Regions from separate parts of the Cellulosimicrobium funkei genome, predicted to be linked through region 1. Evidence: riboswitches for the same ligand, from Rfam matches in the RefSeq annotation. Region 1 holds a riboswitch; the other holds the start of a gene.

Region 1 (4,431 bases):
GCGTGAGCGCGCCGCGCTCGCGCGAGCCGGGGACGCGGCGCACGGGCGCCATCGCGCCGGTCGAGGTCTCGTTGTGCGGCCACGCGTGCACGTCGACGTCGTCGGCGGGCTCCGGGAGCGCGACGGTCCCGGCGGGGGCCGAGATCACCTGGGACGGCGCGAGGAACGGCGCTGCGGTCGTCGCGGCGGCGAACTTCGCGCCGAACTCGCCGAACGCCGCGTGCTGCGCCTTCGAGCGGACGAGGCACGCCGTCGCGACGTCCCAGAACGTCGTGGAGCCGCCGTTGCCCAGCACGACCTCGTAGCCGTCGGGCAGCGCGAACAGAGCGGCGAGGCCCTCGCGCGTGCGGCGCACGAGCGACCGGACGGGCGCCTGCCGGTGGGACGTCCCCAGCAGCGAGGTGCCGGCGTCGGACAGCGCCCGGACCTGCGCGGCGCGGACCTTGGACGGCCCGGACCCGAAGCGGCCGTCGGCCGGCAGGAGGTCCGAGGGGATCGTGATCGAGGTGTTCGCGAGATCGGGCACGGCGTCACCCTACGCGCGCGCGGCGCGCCCCGGGAGCCTCGTCCACAGGCCGTGCGTCACCGCACGGTCCGCGCCGGGGCCCGCGGGGAGGCGCGGGCCACCAGGCACCACGGGTGCCTCTGGACGACACCGCGGTCGGGTCACGGGCTCGCCATAGACTGACCCCCAGCGGCCCGCCGGTGCGGGCAGGCGCCCCGTGGAGCGACGACCGGGCGCCCCGAGCCGACGAGCGACTGGGAGCGTGACGTGACCGATCTGATCGATACCACCGAGATGTATCTGAAGACGATCTACGAGCTCGTGGAGGAGGGCATCGTCCCGCTGCGCGCGCGCATCGCGGAGCGCCTCGGCCACTCGGGGCCCACGGTGTCGCAGACGGTCGCGCGCATGGAGCGCGACGGGCTCGTCGTCGTCACGGGGGACCGCCACCTCGAGCTCACGCCCGCGGGCCACGAGAAGGCGACGCGCGTCATGCGCAAGCACCGGCTCGCCGAGCGGCTCCTCACGGACGTCATCAAGCTCGACTGGGAGTACGTGCACACCGAGGCGTGCCGCTGGGAGCACGTGATGAGCGAGCTCGTCGAGGAGCGGCTCCTCGGGCTGCTCGACCACCCGCACTTCGACCCGTACGGCAACCCCATCCCGGGCCTGCCGGAGCTCGGGGAGCAGCTCGAGGAGGTCGACTTCCTCGACGGCGTCGTGTCGCTCCCCGTCCACCTCGCCCAGCACGGCCTCGGCGGCGGCGAGGTGCGCGTCGTGCTCCAGCGGATCGCCGAGCCGGTCCAGGTCGACGTCGAGCTCCTCGCGCGGTTCGCCCAGGCCGGGGTGCTGCCGCGCCGCACGCTCGTCGTGCGACCGGCACCGGCCGGCGGGGTCACCGTGCAGGGAGAGGGTGCGCCGGTCGTCCTCGACCTGCCCGACGACGTCGCGCGCCACCTCTTCGTCGCCCGCGGATAGCCGCCCGTTCACCGGGGGAAACGCCGTGACCTGCGGCGATGCGCGGGGCCGCGTTCCGTCGTGATGGGAACGTGACTTTTGCCGAGGGGTCCTGTACGGTCGTCCTGCTCCGTCGGGATACCCATCTGGCGGAGACCTCGCGCGGAACGCCTAACCCTGTCACCGCGAGAGGCCCACGACGACCCGATGACAGGGACGGGGGACCCACTTCCGGGTGCTGGAGACAGCGCCCTTGGGGTGAAGCCCGACGGACTCCGGTCCGCCAGGCCGGGTGACTCTTCCACCCGAACCCGACAGCTGACCTCGCAGGCGTCCAGGAGAGGCAACAGTGACCGTGAGCACGACTCGCGCCCGCCACCGCGCGGCGCGGCGTCCCGTGACGCCACTCAGCACCATCGCCCAGGCCGCATCGGACCAGATGTCGAGCGTCGGTCGTCGTACCGCCGTCGTCGCCGCGTCCTCCGGCCTCATCGTCTCGATGATCGGCGCCGCCGCCCCCGCGACGGCCGCCCCGGTCGACAACGAGTCCGGCAAGCTCAACGCCGTCGACCTCAGCGCCCTCACCGCGCAGGCCCGCCAGGCCCTCGAGGCCGCCCCGGCCGTGACCGTCGCGGCCGACGCGGCGTTCACCATCGAGGAGGCCCCGGTCACCGTGACCCCGGCCCCCGAGCCGGAGCCGGAGCCGGAGCCCGAGCCCGTCCGCACCACGCAGACGAGCCGCACGCAGGAGCGCCAGTCCACGCAGTCGTCGTCGTCCGACGAGTCGCAGGCCTCGGCCCAGCAGGAGGCGTCCGTCGGCGCCCCCGCGTCGGCGCACGGCTCGTCGATCGTCTCGATCGCGGCCCGCTACGTGGGCGTCCCGTACGTCTACGGCGGCACCACGCCCGACGGCTTCGACTGCTCGGGCTTCACCAGCTATGTCTACGCGCAGGTCGGCATCAACCTGCCGCGCACGTCGGGCGCCCAGGGTTCGGTCGGCACCAAGGTGTCGCGCGACCAGGCGCAGCCGGGCGACCTCATCTGGACGCCGGGCCACATCGCCATCTACGCGGGCGACAACATGATGATCGACGCCCCGCGTCCCGGGAAGTCGGTCCAGTTCCGCCAGATCTGGCAGTCGAACCCCACCTTCATCCGCGTGGCCTGATCGCTCACCCGATCAGGACCCCCGCGGTCACTGGCTGGACGAACCCCGTCCGCTCGCACTCTGCGCGAGCGGGCGGGGTTCGTGGCATTCTTGACGTGTTCGTGACTCGTGGCAGACGGACGGCCGGGCCTGGTCTCGGCTAGGTTGGTCGTCCGATGGCACCGGGCCGTCGAGAGGAGAGTCGCTCATGACCCGCACGGAATCCGTCCTCGTCGGTGTCGACGGCTCGGCGCCGAGCCTCCACGCGCTGGACTGGGCCGCGGCGTACGCGCTGCGCGTGGGGTGGCCCCTCCACATCGTGTGCACCTACTCGTTGCCGTCGTTCACGGCGGCGTCGCTCGACGGCGGCTACGCGGCCCTCGACGACTCGGCCATCCAGGAGGGCGCGCGCGCCGTCCTGGAAGAGGCTCGCGCCCGCGCCGAGGGCGCCGGCGTCCGCACGACGGCGACCGTCACGACCGGCGACGCCGCGGGGGTCCTCGTCGAGATGTCGCGCGAGCACGCGCTCGTCGTCGTCGGCACGCGGGGGCGCGGCGGCTTCACCGAGCGGCTGCTCGGTACCGTCTCCTCCGCGCTGCCCGCGCACGCGCACTGCCCGACGGTCGTCGTGCCGTATCGCGCGGGCGGGAAGGACGACGAGGGCGGCGCGCAGGAGCTGCCGCCGGTGCGGGACCTGCGCCGGATCGTCGTCGGGGTGGACGGGTCGCCGTCCGCCGAGATCGCGCTGCGGCACGCGATCCGTCAGGCCCGGGCCTGGGACGCCGAGCTCGTCGCGGTCGCCGGCGTCCCCGTCGGCGCCGGTGCGGGACTCCTCGCGTGGCTCCCCGCGTCGATCGACCACGAGCAGGTCCTGGCCGACGTCACCGAGGGGCTGAACGTCATCATCGACCGCCACGAGGCGGAGCACCCCGGGCTCACGATCAAGCGCATCGTGCTCGACGGCACGGGTGCGGAGCTCCTCACGGAGTTCTCCACGGCGTCCGACCTCATCGTCGTGGGCTCGCGCGGGCGGGGCGGGTTCCGCGGCCTGCTGCTGGGCTCCACGAGCCAGGCCGTGCTGCACCACTCCGCGTGCCCCGTCATGGTCGTGACCAAGAAGTGCGAGGACGACGAGCCGGCGGCCCAGGAGGGCTGAGCCCCCGGCACGCCGAGGCACCACGGCCCGTGGTGCCCCGGCGCGCGGTCAGCTCCGGTTGCGGTATAGCCGCATGGTGATCGGGGCGAGGATCGCGGTGAGGACGACGGACGCCACGAGGACCCACACGATCCCCTCCGTCGCGGGCTCGCCCGCCATGAGCCCGCGCACCGCGGTGACGAGGTGCGTGACCGGGTTGACGTCGACGAAGCGCTGCAGCACGACGGGCATCGTCGACGGGTCGACGAAGATGTTCGACGCGAACGTGAGCGGCATGAGCACGAGCATCGACGTGCCCATGACGGCGTTGGGGGAGCGCAGCACGAGCCCGAGGGCCGTGAACACCCAGCTGAGCGCGAACGCGAACACCAGCAGCAGCACGATCCCCAGGACCACGCCGACGACGCCGCCCGGCGGGCGGAAGCCCAGCACGAGGCCGAGCGCGAGGGTCACGACCGAGGCGATCGTGTAGCGCACGGTGTCGCCGAGCAGCGCGCCGACGATCGGCGCGGGCCGCCACACGGGCAGCGACCGGAACCGGTCGAACACGCCCTTGCTGATGTCCGTGTTCATCGTGTAGCCCGTGTAGATCGTCGTGAAGAGCACCGCCTGCACGAGGATGCCGGGCAGCAAGAACTGCAGGTAGCTCTGCACGTCGCCGGCCAG
Region 2 (4,431 bases), on a different contig from region 1:
GGCCCGTCCGCACGGGACGGCCACGGGTCGGACGTCGGCCCGGCTACCGCGCGGCGTCGGCCTGGCCCGGCCCGGCGCCCCCGCCCACCGGCGCGTCACCGGCAGGCGCGGCGCTGCGCAGCCAGGAAAGGTCGCCCGCGTCGGTGTTCATGGCGACGACCTCCGGGCGGTGCGGCCCGTACCGGACGACGGAGATCGACGCCGGGCCGACGACGATGCGCTGGAAGAGGTCCAGGTGCACCCCCAGCGCGTCGGCGAGCACGGACTTGATGACGTCGCCGTGCGAGACCGCCGCCCACACCGCGTCCGCACCGTGGCGGGCGGCGACCTCAGCGTCGTGCCGCCGGACCGCCTCGACGCCCCGGGCCTGCATCGCGGCCATCGACTCGCCGCCCGGGAAGACGGCCGCCGACGGCTGCGCCTGCACGACCGACCACAGCGGCTCCTGGGCGAGGTCCTTCAGCGCACGCCCCTGCCACTGCCCGTAGTCGCACTCGGTGATCCCGTGCTCGGTCAACGACTCCGGGTCGTCCGCCTGGTGGTCGAGCAGGGCTCGCGCGGTCTGCCGGCACCGCTCCAGCGGGCTGGTGACGACCCGCGCGAGCGGCACGCCCGCGACGCGCTCGGCCGCCCGGGCCGCCTGGTCGCGCCCGACGGCGTCCAGCGCGACGCCGTCGGCCCGCCCGGCGAGGATGCCGCTCGCGTTCGCGGTGGTGCGGCCATGACGGACGAGCAGGACGGTCGGCATGCCCCGAGCGTAGGTGACGGACCCTCACCCTGTGGTGGCGACGTCCGGGGGCGGTGGTACCTCGGCCTGGGCCGAGATCACTCGCGGGGCCAGCTGGTCGGGCAGGGGCGCCAGGCCCGGCCCGCCCGCGCGGATCCACGAGTGCAGGGCGGCGGTGAGCTCGTCGCCCGCCAGCTGCTCGAACCAGGCGGGGCCGGCGGCGCGTGCGGCGGGGACCGGCCGCACCACGACGACGTCCCCGCGCTCGCACGCGTCGAGGCAGTCCACGACCGTCAGGCGCGCGTCCCCGCTCTCGGCGATCCGGCGCAGACGCTCGAGCTGCCCGCCCGGACGGGTGTCGGTGGCGGCCAGCGTCTCCCCCGCGCACAGCCCGCACGCCGTGATGCCGGGCACCGTGCGCGCGGGGCGGGGACGACGTCCCCGCTCTTCAGTGGGGGTCGTCTCGTCGGTCGAGGTCGTCGCCGTCACGCGTCGATGCCCTGGTGCCGCACCTGGTGGCGGGCCTGGTGGCGGACCGCCGTCGGTCCGTGCTCGCCGCGATGTCCCCGGGACGCCATGCCTGTCCTTCTTCCTGTCGTGCCGACGGGACCGACGCCCGCGAGCCATACCCCACAAGGGTATATCGGCCGAGGGAGGGCCCCACCCGCCGGGTGGGGCCCTCCTGCGGTCAGCCCACCCGGATGAAGGTGGGGTTGGACTGCCAGATCTCCCCGTACCGGACGGTCTTGCCCGGCGACGGAGCCTCGATCTGCTGGTTGTCCCCGACGTAGATGCCGATGTGCCCCGGGCTCCAGATCAGGTCACCGGGTTGCGCCTGGTCTCGGGAGATCACCGTCCCCGCGTACCGCTGCTGGGACGAGGTCCGGGGCAGGTCGATGCCGACCTGGGCGTAGACGTAGGACGTGAAGCCGGAGCAGTCGAACCCGTCCGGGGTCGTCCCGCCCCACAGGTACGGCACGCCGAGGTAGCGCGCCGCGATGCTGACCACGGCCGAGCCCGCCGCCGACGACGGCACCGCGACGGGAGCCGAGGCCTCCTCCGTGGCACCTTGCTCCGCCGAGGTGCTCGTCCGTTCCTCGCTCCGGGACGGACGCTCCTGACGCTCCGGCTCCGGCTCGGGTTCCGGCTCCGGTTCCGGGGCGGGAGTGACGGTCACCGGTGCCTGCTCGATCGCGAACGACGCGTCGGCGGAGACGGTCACCGCCGGTGCGGCGCTGAGCGCCTGGCGGGCCTGCTCGGTCAGCGCGCTGAGGTCGACCCCGGACACGGCCTGCGGCTCCGTGCTCGGCGCGGCGCTGGCAGGCGCCGCGAACCCCGAGACCAGCAGCCCCGACCCGGCGGCCAGGAGGACGCCCTTGCGGGCGGCGTTCGCCGTCCCCTCCTGCGCCGTGCGGGCTATCGAGGTCAGCGGCGTGATCGGTCGGTGGGACGCACGGTGGCGTCCCGCGTTTCTTGCGTTCATGGTGGTCTCCTTCGTGCCTACGGGGTGAGCTGTCGGGTTCGGGTCGGAGAGTGACCCGGCCGGACCGGTGGTTGCGGCCCGGCTTCACCCCGAGAGCACCGCGGTGCTCGCCTGAGTGGTTCCCCCGCCCCTGTCGTGGTGGTCGATGGTGTGCTCCCGGAGCTGACGGGGCTCGGCACCCTCCGGGATCCCTCGCGGACCGTTCCGCGAGGAGCATGAGGCTGCGGGCGACGTCTCACCCGCGGTCGGCGCCGAGCGCCGCGTCCCAGCTCGCACCGAGGTCGCGGCTGGTGAACAGGCCGGTCTCCGTGGCGACGAGGATCCACGGCTGGTTGCCGGGGCTGTCGTCGGGCACGTAGGTCATGGCCTGCACGCCCTCGGGCGCGGTGCCGTGGCTGTCCCAGCTCTCGGTGCCGGGCGTGCCGGTCCAGACGACGCCCCGGGCGTCGATCCCGATCAGCGCTCCGCCCCGCTCGTCGTCGACGAGCACGAGGGCGGGCGCCGCCCGGTCGGGGGCGAAGCTCCGGCCGGCGTCGCGGCTGAGCTGCAGGCCGGTGGGCGTGGTCGCGACGACCGTGTCCGGGTCCGCATCCAGGAGGTGCAGGTCCCGGGCCTCCACGGTCGCGCCCCGCGACCACGTCTCGCCCGAGTCGTCGCTGACGAGCACGGTGGAGGTCCCCGAGTCCAGCCCGACGACGCGGACGGTGCCGTCGCCGGTGCTCGCGGTGCTCAGGGCGTGGAAGTCGACCTCCCCGGTGAGGGAGACGGGATCCCACGTCGCGGCGCCGTCGGTGCTGCGGATCAGCCCGAGGTTGGGCTTCTCGAGCTCCGGCTGCTCCCCGGGCGCAGGGTGGCCCGAGGCGTACACGGTGCCGTCGACGGCGAGGGTCATGCCCATCGTGTCCTGGCGGCCCGTGCCGACCCGCTCGACCGGCCCGGGGTCGTCCTGGAACGGGTCGCCGAGGGTCCAGACCCCGGTGTGGGTGGCGATGAGGAGGGAGTGGTCGTCGCGCACGACCTGGACGTCGTGCACGTGCCCGAAGTCGGGCAGGTCCTGGGACGCGAGCGTCGTCGCGTCGGGTGTCGGTGGTGGAGTCGGGGTGCAGGCGGCCAGCAGCAGCACGGATCCCGCTGCGGCCCACCCGGTCACCCGCCTCGTGAGGGCAGGGTCGAGCACGGTGTGGGGTCCTTCGGCCTGGGCCCGCGGGGCGCGCGCACGTCAGACGCGTGCGACAGCGCGCACGCCCCGCGGGGCGGGATCAGCTCGAGGCGAGCAGGTCTTCCATGGTGGAGATCTCGGCCTGCTGGGTCTCGACGATCTCCTGCGCCATCGCGACCGCGTCCGCGTTCTCGCCCTCGTCGACCTGGGTCTGCGCCATCTCGACGGCACCCTCGTGGTGGACGATCATCTGCTCGAGGAACAGCTGCCCCGCCTCCGCGCCCTGTGCGGCGTCCAGGGCCTGCATGTCCTCCTCGCTCATCATCCCGTCCATGGACCCGTGGCCCATCGCCTCGTGGTCCATGGCGCCGAACTCCTCCATCGGGGAGCCCCACTCCTCGAGCCACGTGGTCAGCTGCTCGATCTCCGGACCCTGGGCGTCCTTGATCTGGTTCGCCAGGTCCGTGACCTCAGGGTCGACGCCCTCCTTGGCCAGGATGACGTCGGACATCTCGATCGCCTGCTCGTGGTGCGGGATCATCATCTGGGCGAACATCACGTCCTGGTCGTTGAACGTGCCGCCCTCCGCCGTGCCGTCCTGCTCCTCGGCCCCGGTCGTGGCGGACGACGGCGCCGCCCCGCTCCCGGGCTCGTCGTCGGTCGAGCACGCCGCCAGGCTCGCGACGGTCACCAGCGCGATCGCCGGCACCAGCACACTCTTGAACTTCATGGGAAAGACCTCTCGTCTCGGTACTCAGGAACCACACGCGCCCCGGTGCGGGGCGTATCGGTCGACGCAGGGCGCGTCGACGGCGTGCGGCTCCTACGTCCGAGAGATGCCGAGAAGGTGCAGCGACGGCGCGAGGCCGACGAAGGGCTGAGCGCGCCCCGGTTCGACGAGGCGGGACCAGACGGGGGTGAGGCGTGCGAGGAGGCCGCGCCCGGGGCGCACGAGGGCGAGCAGCACGACCAGCACCATGAGGCACATGGCCGACGCCATCTCGTGCCCGCCGCAGTCGAGGCAGCCACCCTGCTCGTGGTGCCCGGGGCCGTCGTCGGCCA

What was found. Region 1 has a riboswitch for cyclic di-AMP ahead of BXA05_RS16680 (C40 family peptidase). Riboswitches for the same ligand answer to the same signal wherever they lie in the genome.
Region 2: linked by a shared signal. The riboswitch ahead of BXA05_RS09505 (C40 family peptidase) and the one ahead of BXA05_RS16680 (C40 family peptidase) in region 1 are both predicted to bind cyclic di-AMP.

What each region holds. Positions count from the first base shown of each region.
Region 1 covers NZ_FTMI01000007.1:100,891-105,321, forward strand. Annotated here, with positions in the region: gene serC (phosphoserine transaminase) at 1-526, opposite strand, end outside; gene BXA05_RS16675 (iron-dependent transcriptional repressor DtxR) at 773-1,483, shown strand; cyclic di-AMP (ydaO/yuaA leader) riboswitch at 1,650-1,810, shown strand; gene BXA05_RS16680 (C40 family peptidase) at 1,818-2,630, shown strand; gene BXA05_RS16685 (universal stress protein) at 2,818-3,765, shown strand; gene BXA05_RS16690 (ABC transporter permease) at 3,814-4,431, opposite strand, start outside.
Region 2 covers NZ_FTMI01000003.1:304,487-308,917, reverse strand. Annotated here, with positions in the region: gene BXA05_RS09515 (histidine phosphatase family protein) at 44-748, opposite strand; gene BXA05_RS09510 (hypothetical protein) at 773-1,216, opposite strand; gene BXA05_RS09505 (C40 family peptidase) at 1,416-2,210, opposite strand; cyclic di-AMP (ydaO/yuaA leader) riboswitch at 2,229-2,350, opposite strand; gene BXA05_RS09500 (F510_1955 family glycosylhydrolase) at 2,446-3,387, opposite strand; gene BXA05_RS09495 (DUF305 domain-containing protein) at 3,470-4,099, opposite strand; gene BXA05_RS09490 (hypothetical protein) at 4,193-4,431, opposite strand, start outside.